DNA from 3 places in the Affinirhizobium rhizoryzae genome. Region 2 is predicted to be linked to each of the others. Evidence: predicted binding sites of a transcription regulator. Region 2 holds the regulator's gene; each other region holds the start of a gene.

What was found. The regulator HrcA, encoded in region 2, represses chaperone genes, less so after heat shock. The targets are predictions, from matches to a motif close to GTTAGCACTCNCNNNNNGNGAGTGCTAAC.
Positions count from the first base shown of each region.
Region 1: G6N80_RS22835 (DUF6290 family protein) is a predicted target of HrcA. The motif match lies at 3,420-3,448, and genes of this name have one in related genera.
Region 3: groES (co-chaperone GroES) is a predicted target of HrcA. The motif match lies at 4,053-4,081, and genes of this name have one in related genera.

Region 1 covers NZ_CP049251.1:137,849-143,490, reverse strand. Annotated here, with positions in the region: gene repC (plasmid replication protein RepC) at 1-666, shown strand, start outside; gene G6N80_RS22855 (helix-turn-helix domain-containing protein) at 716-1,258, opposite strand; gene G6N80_RS22850 (hypothetical protein) at 1,508-1,912, opposite strand; gene G6N80_RS23420 (hypothetical protein) at 1,909-2,355, opposite strand; gene G6N80_RS22840 (ParA family protein) at 2,357-3,061, opposite strand; gene G6N80_RS22835 (DUF6290 family protein) at 3,609-4,010, shown strand; gene G6N80_RS22830 (relaxase/mobilization nuclease domain-containing protein) at 4,014-5,642, shown strand, end outside.
Region 2 covers NZ_CP049250.1:637,347-642,988, forward strand. Annotated here, with positions in the region: gene hpf (ribosome hibernation-promoting factor, HPF/YfiA family) at 108-680, shown strand; gene ptsN (PTS IIA-like nitrogen regulatory protein PtsN) at 740-1,201, shown strand; gene grpE (nucleotide exchange factor GrpE) at 1,284-1,922, opposite strand; gene hrcA (heat-inducible transcriptional repressor HrcA) at 2,014-3,108, opposite strand; gene rph (ribonuclease PH) at 3,285-4,001, shown strand; gene rdgB (RdgB/HAM1 family non-canonical purine NTP pyrophosphatase) at 4,016-4,660, shown strand; gene hemW (radical SAM family heme chaperone HemW) at 4,665-5,642, shown strand, end outside.
Region 3 covers NZ_CP049250.1:188,726-194,367, forward strand. Annotated here, with positions in the region: gene ileS (isoleucine--tRNA ligase) at 1-145, opposite strand, end outside; gene G6N80_RS07210 (BrnA antitoxin family protein) at 383-622, opposite strand; gene G6N80_RS07215 (bifunctional riboflavin kinase/FAD synthetase) at 666-1,646, opposite strand; gene G6N80_RS07220 (TIGR01459 family HAD-type hydrolase) at 1,661-2,509, opposite strand; gene chrA (chromate efflux transporter) at 2,634-3,998, opposite strand; gene groES (co-chaperone GroES) at 4,136-4,432, shown strand; gene groL (chaperonin GroEL) at 4,503-5,642, shown strand, end outside.

The sequences.
Region 1 (5,642 bases), on a different replicon from region 2:
GACGGCGACTGGGAAGCCATCGAAGACATGTATGTCGGCATTGTCAGCCGACTTCCCCGCAATCCTGGCCTTCACCAGGTGGACGCAATCCTCGACGAGATGCAGCTTTTGCGCGCCGAAATCCTCAACCTTCTGGAAAATCAGCTAGATTCTCAAAATATGGACGGCAATGCTGTTCAAAATGGCTGCCACATACAGAATTCAAAACCCGAATCCATCTATGAACTTGAACCTAGCTCTGGAAAAGAGCAGGGCGCAGCCGTCGAGCTGGAAGTAGCACCCAAAGCGGTTGCTCAGCCGTTGGCAAAGCCTGAACAGATGAAGGCGTTCCCGCTGTCGATGGTCCTGAAAGCCTGCCCGCAGATTTCGGACTACGGGCCCGGCGGCACGATCTCCCATTGGCGCGAGCTGATGGGAGCTGCGGTGGTGGTACGATCAATGCTTGGTGTTAGCCCGTCGGCTTACCAGGAGGCTTGCGAGGTGATGGGGCCGGAGAACGCGGCGGTTGCCATGGCTGCAATCTTGGAGAGGGCAGGGCATATCAATTCGGCAGGTGGATATCTCCGCGATCTCACGCGCCGAGCGAGGGCAGGAGAGTTCGGGCTGGGACCCATGCTGATGTCGCTGATGCGTGCAAATGCGAACAGCGATCGGAAAACGGGGTGAGGGACGACGCGTTCCTAAATGGCCATCACTTGACGGCCCTTTCCGTTCTTCAATCGTCTGTCGGGGTATCGACCTTGGATGATTTTCGACCTGGTGGCCGGCCAGGGGGACGGCCTTTCCTGCTGACTCTCGCCGCCTTTCTAGTCAGTCGTTGGCGTTCGGCCTCAGCTTTTGCTTCGGCCTCCGCTTCCGCTTTTTGCCGAGCTTCAAGAACATCCTTAGGCGTCAGTTGGCCAACTATACCGATCAAACTGCGTATGGTGTCATGCGGGAGGTCATGAATGAGTCTGAAGAGTTCAACCCGATCATCGGCCTCTTCAGGATTTTTACCGTAGAGATGAGGTGCTGCGGCATGAATCATCTGCATCGGCAGGAACCCAAGGAGCTCGGAAAGGTGAATCATTCGAGAGACGGTCAGCCGCGAAATGTTCAGTTCGTAGCGGCTGTAGACCACTCGAGCGAGACCAGCCAGGGTCGCGAAATCACTCTGGGTCAGACCAGTTTTCGCGCGTTCGTCGAGTAGGAATGCGGAAAGTTTTGCGTCGATCTCGCCGAAGCTGACTATGCCGTCGAATCCCTCCTTGCGGTACAAGGGTCTCTGGAAATCTGGATCTGTAGTCTCAACCAGTTCCCTTGATTTGATATAGTCGGATAGATTCCGCACAGTCGGTATTCCCTCAGTCCCCAAATCCGCCTGTGGCAGATATCACGCACCATAACGTGCCATTAAGGCACTGTCATCCTGGGCGCCAGTTACAAAGCCCTAACAAAAGTGGGGGGAATGAATGCCAGGATGCTGATCTCCTCGATATAAAATTCGCAACTCAGGGCGCGTTGTCCATCACCTCAAGATCCAGTTCGCAGCGATCAGGTTCCAGCTGTGGGCGCTGGATTGAAAAACGCCTTCGACCGTTCTTTCTTCGGAGATCCAGCTCAGCTTCACGCGCATTTCGCATGCCAATGAAAGCTGGTCGATGCTGATGCACCTTGTGATCAAAATCTCAGACTTCGGCCCAAATGTCTCAAAGTCCCACATCGCAAACCGGAACAGCTCCCGTTTCGCGTGTTCGTTGGTTGGCCAATCAGCTTGTTTGACCGGCTCGGCTGGAGAAGAACCAATAACAGGCATAGTCCTCTTTATGGACTGAATGTCGATCCCTGCCTTCTCCGCTGCTTCAGGGTTGATCAAGAAGCCAAGGGTGGTGCCTACGGCCACCCCGGCCAGAAATCGAAGGTCGAGGATCAATAACCATTATCCTTCAGGAACTGGTCGATTGCGGCCTTGACGATCACCGTCATTTTTAGGTCGTTTTCAGAGGCTGCGCGCTCCAAGCGTTTCTTGGTGTCGTAATCAAGAGGGCAATTGACGAAGTGCTTGCTCTCGCGCGCCTTGTTCTGCTTGAGCTCCTGCAGTCGTATTCTGGACGCCTCACGCTCCAACGACTTGTTCGTCGCTCTCTCCCGGCGAGCCTCCGGTGAGGGCAAAATCAAACTTGATCTTGGGGGCACCTGAACGGCTTGTACCTGAGCAGGAGCTTCTTCGACAGCGGCCTCGTCCGGTTGATGGCTGGCGACCGCGTTTTCTGCTTCGTTGTCTATAGCCGGCTGCGACATTGGATTGGGTACATTCCCCCGCGACCGTCGCGGTGCCACGGGAAAATCAGATATGCTGGAAGTGCCTTTAGCCATCTTACGACCTCTTCTGCTCGTTCGGCAGGAAACGTTCAATTTCTTGCATCAAGGTCATGACCTCGCTCCGGGCCTTTTTGACTGAGTCGCTCAGCTCCAGCATTTGCAGTGTCCCATATCCAAGTCTGATGTCGCGGTATGGGTTTCGCTCATAAAGCTCAGTGTCCAGGAGGTATGAATCATATCCCTGTTCCTGCAAGTTTGCGATGAAGGGGCGGATCAGGCGGTAGGCTTCCAGTGAACGACCCGGGAGAGTAATCCGGGTTCTGAAGTTGAGATGTGGAATGTTTCGCCCGGTACGATCGCAGGTGTCAGCCACGTCCATTGCTGCCTGGCCGGCAGCAAGGATCTCGTCTTGGTTTGGCTGGATCGGGGTCATAACGATGTCCGAGCCGGCGATGATCGTGTCTCGCAGTACGGTGTCTTGACCGGGGGAGTCTATTAACACGACGTCAAACCTGGCGGTTTCGTTCTCCAGAATATGCTGAAGTGATGCGTTGGTTACCGCCGTGCGAAGCTCAATGCCGTCTGGCCTGTTGTCTTTAGCCTCGGAACGCGACCACCACTCATTTAGGTTTTGCCGGCCATCCGCATCGACCAAGAGCACTTGCTTACCATGAAGCGCATATTCACCAGCGACCAGGATTACGGCGGTTGTCTTGCCCGCTCCACCCTTACCGCTTACCAGCGATATGCAGATTGCCATTACACGATCCTTTCAAGACTATGGTTCCCCCGCCCCCCTAGCGATCCGACATGGGTTCAATCGGCACATCAGTATCGTCGTTAAGATCTTCACATCGAAGCAAACCTAGCATGTGAACACACACAGGTTAAGATCAAAACATGCGTGTGAACGCACGCTTTAGGACATCTATCAAGTCACACGAGTTGGTCGTGTGGTTTTTACAAGTGTCTGGGTCGAGTGGTGAACCCCGGAGCCGCGTGAGGCCTCACTTGGCGCTCGCACGGAGGGTGCCAAGGGCGAAGAGCGAAGCGTCCCTTTCGCCTGAGTACGAGGGACAGATAAAGGCCTTCAGAGGCGGTTTCGGCGGTGAGCCCTGGTGAGCGTTCCAACGGAAAGAGTGCGAGCGAAGCGAAGCCAGTCGAGAGGTGAAATTAGGTTGAAATTATGAGATAGGTCTTTAGATTTAGAGTGGCAGGATACGCAAAAATGTTTTACATTTTGCACCGCAATCGTGGGACAAGCCCACGATGAGGGTCGCCAGGCTCCGAACAGGCTTGATTGATTGATGAGCGAAGACACGATCGAAGTACCGACGCCCGAGCAACGCAAGGGGCGTCTCATCAACGTCCGTGTCAGCGATGCTGAGCATTCGGCTATCGAAGAAGCGGCCAAGTCGGCCGGTATGAGTGTGTCTGCTTTTTTCCGTTCGCTGCTCCTCGAGGGTGCTGGTGTTCGCCCAATTCTGACTGCGGAAGACAGGTTGATCATGGCCGCATTGCTCGAAGACATGCGGATGATCGGCATCAATTTGAATCAGGTAGCCCGCTCCCTGAATGCGGGCAAAGGTGTCCACCCTTCCGAGCTGGACATCAATCTTGGCAACGTCCAGCGGATTCAGGCGGCTGTGATGAGTGAGCTGCGGACGCTTTCGCGCCGTGCGGGGCATGAGCGCCGAGGCGAGGTGTAGGCCGTGGAGCTTTTTCTCGGCACGTTCACAAGCGAGTGGGAGCAGAGACGCGCGGCGCTCTTGCACGACATGACGCTGGGCGGCCGAGGGAGTGCTGTCGAGGAAGAGCTTAAGAAGAGGCTGAAAAATCTCCAGCACCAGGCTGTGATGTCGAAAGGCGGATCCGGAGCCGGTAGAGGTGGTGTGCCTTCGGCCTCGATGTTGAATGCCACATCCGGGTCTCGGTCACTGGCTGCCGGTTCGGGTGCTATGCGATCAATGGACGTTCGTCTTGCGAGCGTTGCCAAAGGGAGCCAGCCAGCAGTTGTCAAACTGGCTTCCTACGGTGGTGGCGCCCGCGTCGGCTCGATGCTCAACTATGTTTCCAGAGGGGGGGAGCTGAAGGTTGAGAACGAGAACGGCGAGACGTTGCGTGGCCGTGAGGAGCTGGCGCGTCTCCGTGGTGATTGGGATCACCTTTTCCAAAACAGGACCGAGAGCCGCGATATCGGCGCGTTTAGCGTCGAGGTGAGCGTTTCCGGCGGCTCGAACCCGCATGAGCAGGTGCGGGACATTCTCAGCAGTGGCTTTGGTGATCGACGCTACGCTTACTCTGTCGAAACCCGAAACGATGGATCGCTGAAGGTCGAGGGCTATGTTGTGTTGCGCAGCGGGCAGGGCGAGCGGCTGACGGCGGACGCGAAGTCGGCTGCGATCGTTCAGGAGCGTTTTAACGCCAGCGCCGTTGCGAACGAGGCCCCCGCAGCTTTCTCGTTCACAGGCTATGGCAACGGCGTGGAATATGGCGCTGCCAAGTTGCGAGACCTGATCGCGCAGCGCAACGACGTTCGAGACGATCAGGGACGTTCGATCGCAGATGACAAGGCTGCGGGCGACCTGGTGCAAAAGGAATGGCGGGATGAGCTGCACAGCCGCAAGAGCCGTGACGTGATGCACGTGATCATGTCGGCGCGTGCCGGCACGGATGCGGCCGCGTTCGAAGGAGCTGTTCGCGACTTCCTGGCTGAGCAGTTTGCGGGCCATCGGTACGTTTTCGCTATGCACGATCCGGAGAACGATCCGAAAGAAGCAGGGGAGGGGGGCAAGCGGCCGCATGTTCATGCCCATGCCATCGTTACCATGCGTTCGGAGTCGGGCGACCGGATCGAGACGACTCCGGCCACCTTCCGGCAATGGCGGGAGGTCATGGCCGAGAAGGCGCGTGACCACGGCATCAATATGGAAATGACCGATCGTCGCGAGTTTGCTACGCCGCCAGCCTTCACGCGTAATCAGGTTCGCGCCGTCAAACATAACGGTCGAACCGAGCATGTCGGCACCAGCGATCCGGCACAGGCGCGATATGACGCAAAGCGAGCTGGTCGGCGCGTGGTGGCGACGAGCCAGAGAAGCCGCCAGTACATCCTAAAAGCGCAGGAGACTTGGCAGAAGATTGCAGTCAACGCCAGCGACACAGTGGTTGCGGCCTACGCCGCTCAGCATCGCTCCTATCTGGAAAACGGCCTTGTCCAAACGGATCAACCGCCTGCTGGTTCGGTCATTCATGCGGATTTTGGCCGTGATTACCGTGCCAATATGGTAGCAATCAGAGACATGTTGTCGGAGGCAAAGGACATGCGCGAGCAGACACGC
Region 2 (5,642 bases):
AGGCCTATCGTTATCAAATCGGCGAAGTATCAGCAGAGACGCTTGGATGAGGGAGCCGCTTGGCGTAGACTGCCATGTGCAAGTCACGACAAGAAGGAAGGAATTCCATGAGTGTGCGTGTATCCGGAAAGCATATGGAAATCGGCGATTCGTTTAGACAGCGGATCGAGGGCCATATCGGGGAGGCGGTTACAAAATACTTCGACGGAGGATATTCGGGTCAGGTGATCGTGGAGAAATCCGGATCCCGATATACCTCGGACTGCAAGGTGCACCTGGACACCGGCATCGTGCTCCATGCCACAGGTGAAGCCAACGATCCGCAGGTTAGCTTCGATGCAGCATCGGAACGGATTGAAAAGCGCCTGCGCCGCTACAAGCGCAAGCTTCGCGACCACCATGCTGGGGCAACCCAGAACGGCTATGCAGAAATCGCCTACACGGTGATGGACGCGGTGTCGGAAGAGGAGGACGAGGTTCCGGATGACTTTGCTCCCACGATCGTGGCAGAAAGCTCCAAGCCTCTGAAGACAATGACCGTCGCAAGCGCCGTCATGGCGCTCGACATGACAGACGAACCCGTTCTGTTTTTCAGGAACCCTGGAAAACAGTTGAACATTGTGTACCGCCGCAACGACGGCAATATTGGCTGGATCGACGCCGCCAGTATCAAAGGATAGCCTGAAGGGAGTGCTTCGGCACTCCCATACCCCCCGGCGGGGGCAGAAGGATGGAAAGAATGGCGTTGGCAGATCTGCTGCAGCAAGATGCAATTATTCCTGCGCTCAAGGTCAATTCCAAGAAACAGCTTCTCCAGGAACTCGCCGTCAAGGCTGCAAAGCTGACGGGACTTCCAGAGCGCGAGATATTCGATGTCATCCTGCAGCGTGAGCGACTTGGCTCGACCGGTGTCGGCCACGGCATCGCCATTCCGCACGGCAAGCTTGGCAGTATTGGGGCAATCACGGGATTATTTGCCCGGCTTGAAACCCCGGTGGATTTCGAAGCGCTGGATGATGAACCGGTCGATCTGGTTTTCCTTCTTCTGGCACCCGAAGGCGCTGGAGCTGACCACCTCAAGGCACTCTCGCGCATTGCCCGGGTGCTGAGAGATCACGATCTTGTGGCAAAGCTGCGCGCCACCGATTCAGCGTCCGCCATCTATGCGTTTCTGAATCAGGAACAGGCGAACGCCGCCTGATTCACTTCCATCGCCTTGAAAGCAAAAAGGTCCGCCTCTTTCGAAGCGGACCTTTTTTCTTGATCAGAAATACCGGCGTTGATTACGCCTTATCGGCGGTTGCCTCGGCAGCGGCGGATGCTTCAACCTTCGGGCCACCTTTTGCAACACCGACCATGGCGGGACGAAGAACGCGCTCGCCAATGACGTAACCCGCCTGGACGACCTGCACGACCGTGTTGTTGGGAACAGCAGGATTCGGAACCTCAAACATGGCCTGATGGAAATTCGGATCGAATTTCTGACCTTCGGCATCGATCTTGCGTACACCGTGGCGCTCAAGTGCCGATAGCATTGCGCGCTCTGTCATATCGACGCCTTCGATCAAGGCCTTGAGGCCAGCATCACCCGCTTCTCGCGTTTCGGCAGGGATTGAGTCGAGCGCCCGTCGCAGATTGTCAGACACGGCCAGCATGTCACGCGCGAAGGCGGTTACGGCGTAGGACTTGGCGTCCTTCACATCGCGCTCTGTGCGGCGGCGAAGATTGTCCATCTCTGCTGCGAGGCGCAGGAAACGGTCGCGGATCTCGTTATTCTCCGCCCGAAGCGCTTCCAACGGGTCTGGCTGCTGCTCACCAGGAGCTTCCGAACCATTTTCCGCAAAGGCTGAAGCAGCGGCAGCAGCAGCAGCGTCCTGATTCTCTTCCGCGTCAGGTCCGGGTTTCTTCGTCTCGTCGGTCATGACGTACTCCATCAAAGGTTTGTCTGAAAGTGAGCCCGATATCGAGGTTCGAGCCTGAAAAATCAAGGCTTCTGCACATATCGGGACGGATTTACTGCGCGCGGGGGTTTCGGCTGAGCCGTGTCAGCAGTTGCGCCGTGTAATCCACCATTGGCACGATGCGCGAATAGTTCAGCCGGGTCGGGCCAATCACGCCGACAGCACCAACGATGCGATCCTCTTCGTCGCGGTAGGGAGCAACCACCAGCGAGGAACCGGAGAGGGAGAAAAGCTTGTTTTCCGAGCCGATGAAGATGCGGACACCGGGACCGCTTTCTGCCAGATCCAGGATCTCCAGAAGACTGTCCTTCTTCTCGAGATCATCAAAAAGCATACGGAGGCGATCCAGATCCTCTGCGCCGGCAAGGCCCTCCAGAAGATTGGCGCGGCCACGCACGATGAGGCGCGAGGGCTTTCCTTCCTCGTTGTCACCTGCCCAGACAGCAAGACCTCTTTCCACCAGATCGCGGGACAAAGTATCGAGTTCCGTCTGGACGCGCTGCTTCAGGGTTCGAAGCTGACCGCGCAGTTCCGGTAGGGTCTGGCCGCTCAGATGTGCGTTAAGAAAATTGGCAGCTTCCGTCAACTGCGATGACGTCACACCGGCAGGCAGATCGATGATACGATTTTCAACCTGGTTATGATCACCCACCAGAATGGCCAGCGCCTTTGTCGGTTCAAGCCGGATGAACTCGACATGTTTCAACACAGGGTCGCTTTTCGCCGTGATCACAATGCCTGCGCCGCGGGAAACACCGGACAGCATCAGAGATGCTTCCGTCATCAGATTTTCCATCGGCTGATCACGGTCACTCGCACGGATCTGGCGCTCGATGCTGGCGCGATCTTCCACGGAAAGATCGCCGACCTGCATGAAGGCATCAACGAAGAAGCGAAGGCCGATCTGCGTCGGCAAGCGACCAGCACTGATGTGTGGCGCGTAGATAAGCCCCAGTTCCTCGAGGTCGCTCATCACGTTGCGGACGGAGGCCGGAGAGAGGGAGATTGGCAAAAGGCGCGCGAGATTGCGCGAGCCGAGCGGCTCGCCCGTTTCCAGATAGCTTTCGACGATACGCCGGAAGATCTCGCGCGATCGCTCGTCAAGCACCGATGTGGTGTCCCTGCCCCGCGTTGGCTGAAGATCCATCTGTCGCATTTCACCTGGCTATTGACTATCCTGCAGCGAATATAATGCGGATCCAGCGTTCGCCAAAGAGTTTTTGACAGCCATTGACCGCAACAATGCTAATCTTCCATGGGTTTTCCTTTGCAAAGCCTCGTCCGGGGTTCTAAGAGGCGTCTTAAGAACTTCAGGAGAGAACGATGCGGCCCTCAGGCAGAAAAACCGACCAGATGCGCAAGGTCAGCTTTGAACGCAATGTGTCCAAGCATGCCGAAGGCTCATGCCTCGTGAAGTTTGGCGATACGCATGTTCTGTGCACCGCAAGCCTTGAAGAAAAGACACCACCGTGGCTTCGTAACTCCGGCAAGGGCTGGGTAACGGCTGAATATGGAATGCTGCCCCGTGCCACCGGCGACCGCATGAAACGTGAGGCGGCCGCCGGAAAGCAGGGTGGACGTACCCAGGAAATCCAGCGGCTGATCGGCCGCTCTCTGCGGGCCGTGATCGATCTGGAAGCGCTCGGCGAAAAGCAGATCACGGTGGATTGCGATGTCATCCAAGCTGATGGCGGCACCCGCACCGCAGCCATCACCGGCGGCTGGATTGCGCTGCACGACTGCCTGAAGTGGATGGAGGCTCGCAACATGATCAAGCTGGAGCGCGTCCTCAAGGACCACGTTGCAGCGATCTCCTGCGGCATCTTCGCGGGACAATCGGTCATCGACCTGGACTATCTTGAGGATTCGGCTGCCGAGACCGATGCGAACTTCGTCATGACCGGTTCCGGTGGAATTGTGGAGGTGCAAGGCACAGCTGAAGGCAAGCCGTTTACGCGCGACGAACTGCTGGGTCTGCTCGATCTGGCCGCTGCGGGCACTGCCGAACTGGTTGCGCTTCAGAAGCAGGCCATTGCCTGAGCGAGGTCAGACCGATGCGTAAACTCGACACCCGCACCATTGTCGTTGCCAGCCACAATGCCGGAAAGATCCGCGAGATTGCGGATCTGATCGGCCCTTTCGGCTTTGCCGCAAAGTCTGCAGCCGAGCTTAATTTCATCGAGCCGGATGAAACCGGAACAACGTTTGAAGAAAATGCGACGATCAAGGCTTTGGCCTCTGCCAAGGCTTCCGGACTGCCTGCTCTGTCTGACGACTCCGGTCTGGTGATCGACGCTCTGGACGGAGCGCCGGGCGTGTATACCGCCAACTGGGCGGAGACAGCCGATGGAACGCGCGATTTCGCCATGGCCATGCGCAAGGTGGAGGATGCGCTGCAGGAGCGTGGTGCCACAACCGCGCAACAGCGTACCGCCCGGTTCGTCAGCGTTTTGTGCCTTGCATGGCCGGACGGACATACAGAACTCTTCCGTGGCGAAGTGGAAGGCGTGATTGCGCCTGCTCCACGCGGCACGCAGGGCTTTGGCTACGATCCGATCTTTCAGCCTTCCGGCTATTCCACCACCTTCGGCGAAATGAGCGCAGAAGAGAAACACGGCTGGAAGCCCGGTGATGCGCAGGCCCTGTCGCACCGCGCCCGCGCCTTCAAGATTTTTGTCGAAACCTGCCTGGACGTATAAGCCTTTGCTGACCGACGCCCCTCTCCTGCCTGATACCGGCGAACCGGGCTTTGGTCTTTATGTCCATTGGCCGTTCTGCGCAGCCAAATGCCCTTATTGCGACTTCAACAGCCATGTGCGTCACACGCCTGTTGATCAGCAGCGGTTTACACAAGCATTCCTGAAGGAAATGGACACGATGCGAAGCCTGACAGGCCCGCGAACCGTGACCAGCATTTTTCTGGGGGGCGGCACGCCCTCGTTGATGGATCCCGCCACCGTTGAAGCCATTCTGGATGGCATCGCTGCCCGCTGGCATACGCCAGCCGGCATAGAAGTAACAATGGAGGCCAATCCATCGAGCGTGGAGGCGGAGCGTTTCCGCGGCTACCGTTCGGCGGGTGTCAATCGTGTGTCTCTCGGCGTGCAGGCGCTCAATGATCGCGACCTGAAGTTCCTCGGGCGCCTGCACGATGTGGCGGATGCGCTGAAAGCCATACGTCTGGCGCGCGAGATTTTTCCGCGCATGAGCTTCGACCTCATCTATGCACGGCCGAACCAGACTGTCGAGGAATGGGAAAGAGAGCTCAACGAGGCCGTATCCTACGCCGTGGATCACCTTTCCCTCTATCAACTGACCATTGAAGAGGGCACTGCCTTCTATGGGCTGCACAAGGCTGGCAAACTGATCGTACCGGATGGCGATCAATCTGCGGCACTCTATGAGGCAACGCAATCCATCACCGAAGGCTTCGGTATGCCTGCCTATGAGGTTTCAAACCACGCAAAGCCAGGTGCCGAGAGCCGACACAACCTGACCTATTGGCGCTATGGCGATTATGCCGGGATTGGTCCAGGCGCGCATGGGCGCATCAGCCGCGACCGCACAAAGATCGCGACCGCGACCGAACGGATGCCCGAACGCTGGCTTGAGCAGGTGGAAGCCAATGGTCATGGCATGGTGGAGCACGAGATCCTCGAGCGCGAGGAACAGGCCGACGAA
Region 3 (5,642 bases), 450 kb from region 2:
TGTAAAGCCCCATGTCCTTCCACTTCTTCGCCATTTCCGGCTCCTTCTGGGGAAGGCCGGCGCGCATGGGGAAATCGGTCTCGGGCAGGAACAGGGTGGACGAATAATCTTGCTTGTCTGCGGTATCGGTCTTGATGTCGGTCATGGATCAGCCATCGGAAAAGCGACGCTCGGTCGGTCGCAGGATAAGGAAACTGGCGGCACGTCGCGCTGGAACCAGCACGGAAAACCCGGACCTTTCCGCTACCGTTCAGGCGGCTGGAAAGGCCGGGCCGATAATTCGCTTCAAGGAGGCCGCAGCAAAAACGTTCATGATGCCCGGTTCTTTAGGGGTTTTTCGCCATAAAGAAAAGGGGCTTGCGAGGGCGCCGTCCGGGATATTCTACTCACCCTTCTGTGCATCCACCACGGCGCGAAGAGCATCATTGATGCGCTCTTGCCAACCGGGGCCATCATTCTGGAAATGCTCAAGCACGTCGCTGTCGAGCTTGATGGACACCATTTCCTTCACCTTGGGCGGAGAGCGACGCTCAACTGCCGGTGCAGCCTGCTTCTTGGCGGGCTTGAACAGGGCTTCGGCGGCCTCCATCGGGTTGACCGGTCTGCGCGGTGTAGAGGCCATGGATCTGGTTTCCTTACAGGAGTTTCAATGAAGGAGCGGCAAGTCAAAACGCAATGACACGATCGACGGGACCAAGCGGCTGGACACCAGCCAGCAGCGCGCGAGCCTCTTCCTCATCCCGCTTCATCTGCTCTACCAAGGGGTCGAGCCCATCGAATTTTAGTTCCGGGCGCAGATAGCCGAAGAAGGAAACGGCACAGATTTCGCCGTACAGACTGCCGGAAAAATCGAACACAAAGGTTTCCAGCAGCGGCGCACCGTTATCCGTCACCGTGGGGCGGCGACCATAGCTCGCGACACCATCATGAATGGTGCCGTCCGCGCGCCGGAAGCGCACGGCATAAATCCCCGGCTTCAGACCGGCTTCGGGTGCTATGCGCATGTTGGCCGTGGGATAGCCGAGCGTGCGGCCCAGTTTTTCGCCATGCACCACTTCGGCTTCCACCGTGTAGCGATAGCCGAGAAGTCCGGCAGCCTCGGCAACATCGCCCGCAATTAGCAGGTCCCGAATGCGGCTGGATGAAACCACCTCGGCATTTTCGTCGCGGAAAGCATCAACAAGCGACACATCGAAACCGTAGCGTCGGCCCGCATCCATCAGAAATGCAGGGCCACCTTCGCGACCACGGCCGAAGTGGAAATCGAAACCGGTGACCACGGAACTGGCCTGCAGCCAATCGTTCAGAACAGACTGCACGAATTCCTCGGCAGAACGCTTGGAAAATTCCGCATCGAACGGATATTCGATGACCGAGCGGAAGCCCATGGCCTCCAGAAGTCGCGCCTTCAGTGGCGCTGGAGTGAGCCGAAAAACCGGCTGGTCCGGCTTGAACAGCGTGCGTGGATGTGGCTCGAAGGTCAACACCAATGCGGGCACACCGCGCTGTTCAGCGATCTCCAGCGCGCGTTCGAGCACGCTGCGGTGGCCGCGGTGCACGCCATCGAAGTTTCCGATCGCCACGACACCACCCTTCAGCGTATCGGGCAGCGGCTCTTTCTTCTCATTTCGGTGAAACACGGTCATCGTTCAGGCACCCATTACGCCAGCCGCGGCATCCACCATTTCGGCGTCGCCCCTTCCCGCTTCAGGTAAGCGTTGAGGATCGCCTCGTCCGTCTGGCCATTGACCGTATATTCAGCGGCGTGAATACCGCCAGAGACGTAGAGCAGGTCGAGACCATAGCTCAAGGCGCCCTTCACGTCGGTCGGCATGCCGTCGCCCACGGCAATGACCTTGGCGAGGTCGATCTCGCCCCTCACCTCGCGCGCTGCCGCAAGCGCGGCCTCGTAGATCGGCGAATGCGGCTTGCCGGCGATGCGGGTGGAACCGCCCAGCTGTTCGAAATAGGCGGCAACGGCACCGGCACACGGAATGATGCGGTGGCCACGCTCGACGACCAGATCCGGATTGGCGCAGATGAGAGGCGCGCCCTTCCCGACGAAGCGCACCAGCATGTCGTGGTAGTCTTCCGGCACTTCCTTCTCGTCGTCAAAGAAGCCGGTGCAGACGATTGCCTCCGCATCCGCCTCGCCGGTCACGTTCACATCGAGCCCCTCGAACAGCGGCATGTCGCGCTCCGGGCCGAGCAGAAACACGTTTTTCGGGCCTTCGGCGATCAGCTTTCGCGTTACATCGCCGGAGGTGACGATCCGGTCATAGGCGCTATCGGGAACCCCCAGCACGCGCAGCTGGTCGATGACACCCGGTGCCGGACGCGGCGAATTGGTAATCAGAACAACGGTGAGACCGGCCTTGCGCGCTTCTTCCAGCGCAGTGCAGGCAGCTGGAAAAGCATCCACTCCGTTATGCAGAACGCCCCAGACATCGGAGAGGATCAGCTCGTAGCCGGTTGTGATTTCACCGAGGGTCTTGATGCGGTCTGCCATGGTCATCCGGTCTTTTCATGAAAACTACTGGTGCTGACATGGCAAAGCCGGACCGGCTTGGCAAGGAGTTTCAGTCAAGCCGAATGATGCCAGTGTGTTCATGATGCGCGTGCGCCGGATTGGTTCAGCCTGTGAATAGCTGCCAGAGGACGCCCGCCAGCGCGCAGAAGGCCAGCACTTTCACCATTCCAGCCTGCATGCGGATCAAAAGAAATGCGGAGACCAGAAACAGTGCGAGGGCTGCCAGATCGAGGGACGATAGAACCGGCACAAGAAGGCCCGACGCATCCTTTCCCGGAATTGGTGGCAGCAGAGGGACGCGATGCATTTCCCTGAAAAGCACATGCAAACCGAACCAGAGGGCCAGATTGCAGATGACGCCGACAACCGCTGCCGTGATGGCCGACAGCGCCGCGGACATGCGGGCATTGCCACGCAGACGCTCGATGTAGGGGGCACCTGCAAAAATCCAGATGAAGCTCGGGACGAACGTTGCCCAGGCGGCCAGAAGCGCGCCGAGAATGCCGCCAATCACCGGATCGATGCCGTTCACCGTTCTGAAGCCGACGAGATAGCCGATATGGGACAGGACGAGAACCAGCGGGCCCGGCGTTGTTTCTGCCAGCGCCAGACCATCGACCATCTCACCCGGCCTCAGCCATCCGTAATCCTGAACGACAACCTGCGCCACATAGGCAAGCACCGCATAGGCGCCCCCGAATGTGACCAGGGCCATCCGCGAGAAAAAGGCAAACAGGGTCGCCAAGGTTTCGAAACCATCGACGAGCCAGAGGATCAGCAGCGGCAATTGCCAAATGACGACCCAGAACAGCAGCGATAAAAGCTGGGAGGCCAGAGCAGGCCGCCCTTCCCCTGCATCGATCGACGGAGTGACGGGAGCGGTGAATCGGCTTCGCCAGTAACCGAGAAGGCCCGCGCCAAGAACCAAAAGCGGAAACGGCAAATCCAGAACAAACAGAGCGAGGAAGGCGCCGACCGCAAGCGCGATATGAAAGCCTGATTTCAACGTTCGCACGGAAAGGCGAACCAGCGCCTGGACCACGATGGCAAGCACGGCAGCCTTGAGGCCAAAAAAGAGGCCCGTCAGCCAGTCGGTCTGTTGATACAGCGCATAGGCTGTGGAAAGCCCGATCATGACGCCAAGGCCGGGAAGCACGAACAGAAGTCCGGCCAGGATGCCGCCACGCACACCCTTGACGAGCCAGCCGATATAGGTGGCAAGCTGCTGGGCTTCCGGTCCAGGAAGCAGCATGCAATAGCTCAAGGCATGCAGAAATCTTTCCTCTGAAAGCCACTGCCTTTCTTCCACCACAGCCTTGTGCAACATCGCGATCTGGCCCGCGGGGCCACCAAAACTCAACAGTCCAATACGGGCGAAGACCCGCAGAACCTCCGAGAATTCAGGGGTTTGCGCCGGAGTTTCCGTGATGGGTTTGGCGGAAGCGGGTAGACGTTCAGGATCGGCCACTTTTTTACGAGCCCTGTTCTTGACTCAGCCGGAGCTCAATCATATCTGTTTGCCGCTAGCACTCGTAGAGAGTGAGTGCTAACAACAATGATACGGGCCTCAAGCCCGTCAATGTCATTTGATCGAGGGATTAGACAATGGCAAGCACCAATTTCCGCCCGCTGCACGACCGCGTTGTCGTTCGTCGCGTCGAATCTGAAGCAAAGACGAAGGGTGGCATCATCATTCCGGACACCGCGAAGGAAAAGCCGCAGGAAGGCGAAATCGTCGCCGTCGGTTCCGGCGCTCGTGACGAGTCCGGCAAGATCGTCGCACTCGACGTGAAGGTTGGTGACCGCGTTCTGTTCGGCAAGTGGTCCGGCACGGAAGTAAAGCTCGACGGCGAAGACCTTCTGATCATGAAGGAAGCCGACATCATGGGCATCATCGGCTGATCTCAGTCGAAACGTTATCCATCACAAGATTGAACGACAGTGAGCTGTAACGCTCAGAGGAGTTTTAAAAATGGCTGCTAAAGAAGTAAAATTCGGCCGTACCGCGCGCGAAAAGATGCTGCGTGGCGTCGACATTCTCGCTGATGCCGTCAAGGTAACGCTCGGCCCGAAGGGTCGTAACGTTGTTATCGACAAGTCCTTCGGCGCTCCGCGCATCACCAAGGACGGTGTATCGGTTGCCAAGGAAATCGAACTGGAAGACAAGTTCGAGAACATGGGCGCCCAGATGGTCCGCGAAGTTGCTTCGAAGACCAACGACATCGCAGGCGACGGCACCACCACTGCAACCGTTCTTGCCCAGGCTATCGTTCGCGAAGGCCAGAAGGCTGTTGCTGCCGGCATGAACCCGATGGACCTGAAGCGCGGTATCGACCTCGCTGTTGCAGAAGTCGTCAAGGACCTGCAGGCCAAGGCAAAGAAGATCAACACCTCTGAGGAAGTTGCTCAGGTTGGTACGATCTCTGCAAACGGCGACACCCAGGTTGGCCGTGACATTGCTGAAGCCATGCAGAAGGTTGGCAACGAAGGCGTTATCACCGTCGAAGAAGCCAAGACCGCTGAAACCGAACTCGAAGTCGTCGAAGGCATGCAGTTCGACCGCGGCTACCTGTCGCCTTACTTCGTGACCAACCCGGAAAAGATGGTTGCAGATCTGGACGACGCTTTCATTCTCCTCCACGAGAAGAAGCTCTCCAACCTGCAGGCCATGCTGCCGGTTCTCGAAGCCGTTGTTCAGACGGGCAAGCCGCTCCTCATCATCGCTGAAGACGTCGAAGGCGAAGCTCTTGCAACGCTCGTCGTCAACAAGCTGCGTGGCGGCCTGAAGATCGCTGCCGTCAAGGCTCCTGGCTTCGGCGATCGCCGCAAGGCCATGCTGGAAGACATCGCGATCCTGACCGGCGGTACCGTGATCTCCGAAGATCTCGGCATCAAGCTCGAGAACGTCACGCTCGACATGCTCGGCCGTGCCAAGAAGGTTTCGATCTCCAAGGAAAACACCACGATCGTCGATGGTAACGGCCAGAAGGCTGACATCGAAGGCCGCGTTGCCCAGATCAAGGCTCAGATCGAAGAAACCACATCCGACTACGACCGCGAAAAGCTGCAGGAGCGTCTTGCAAAGCTGGCCGGTGGCGTTGCCGTGATCCGC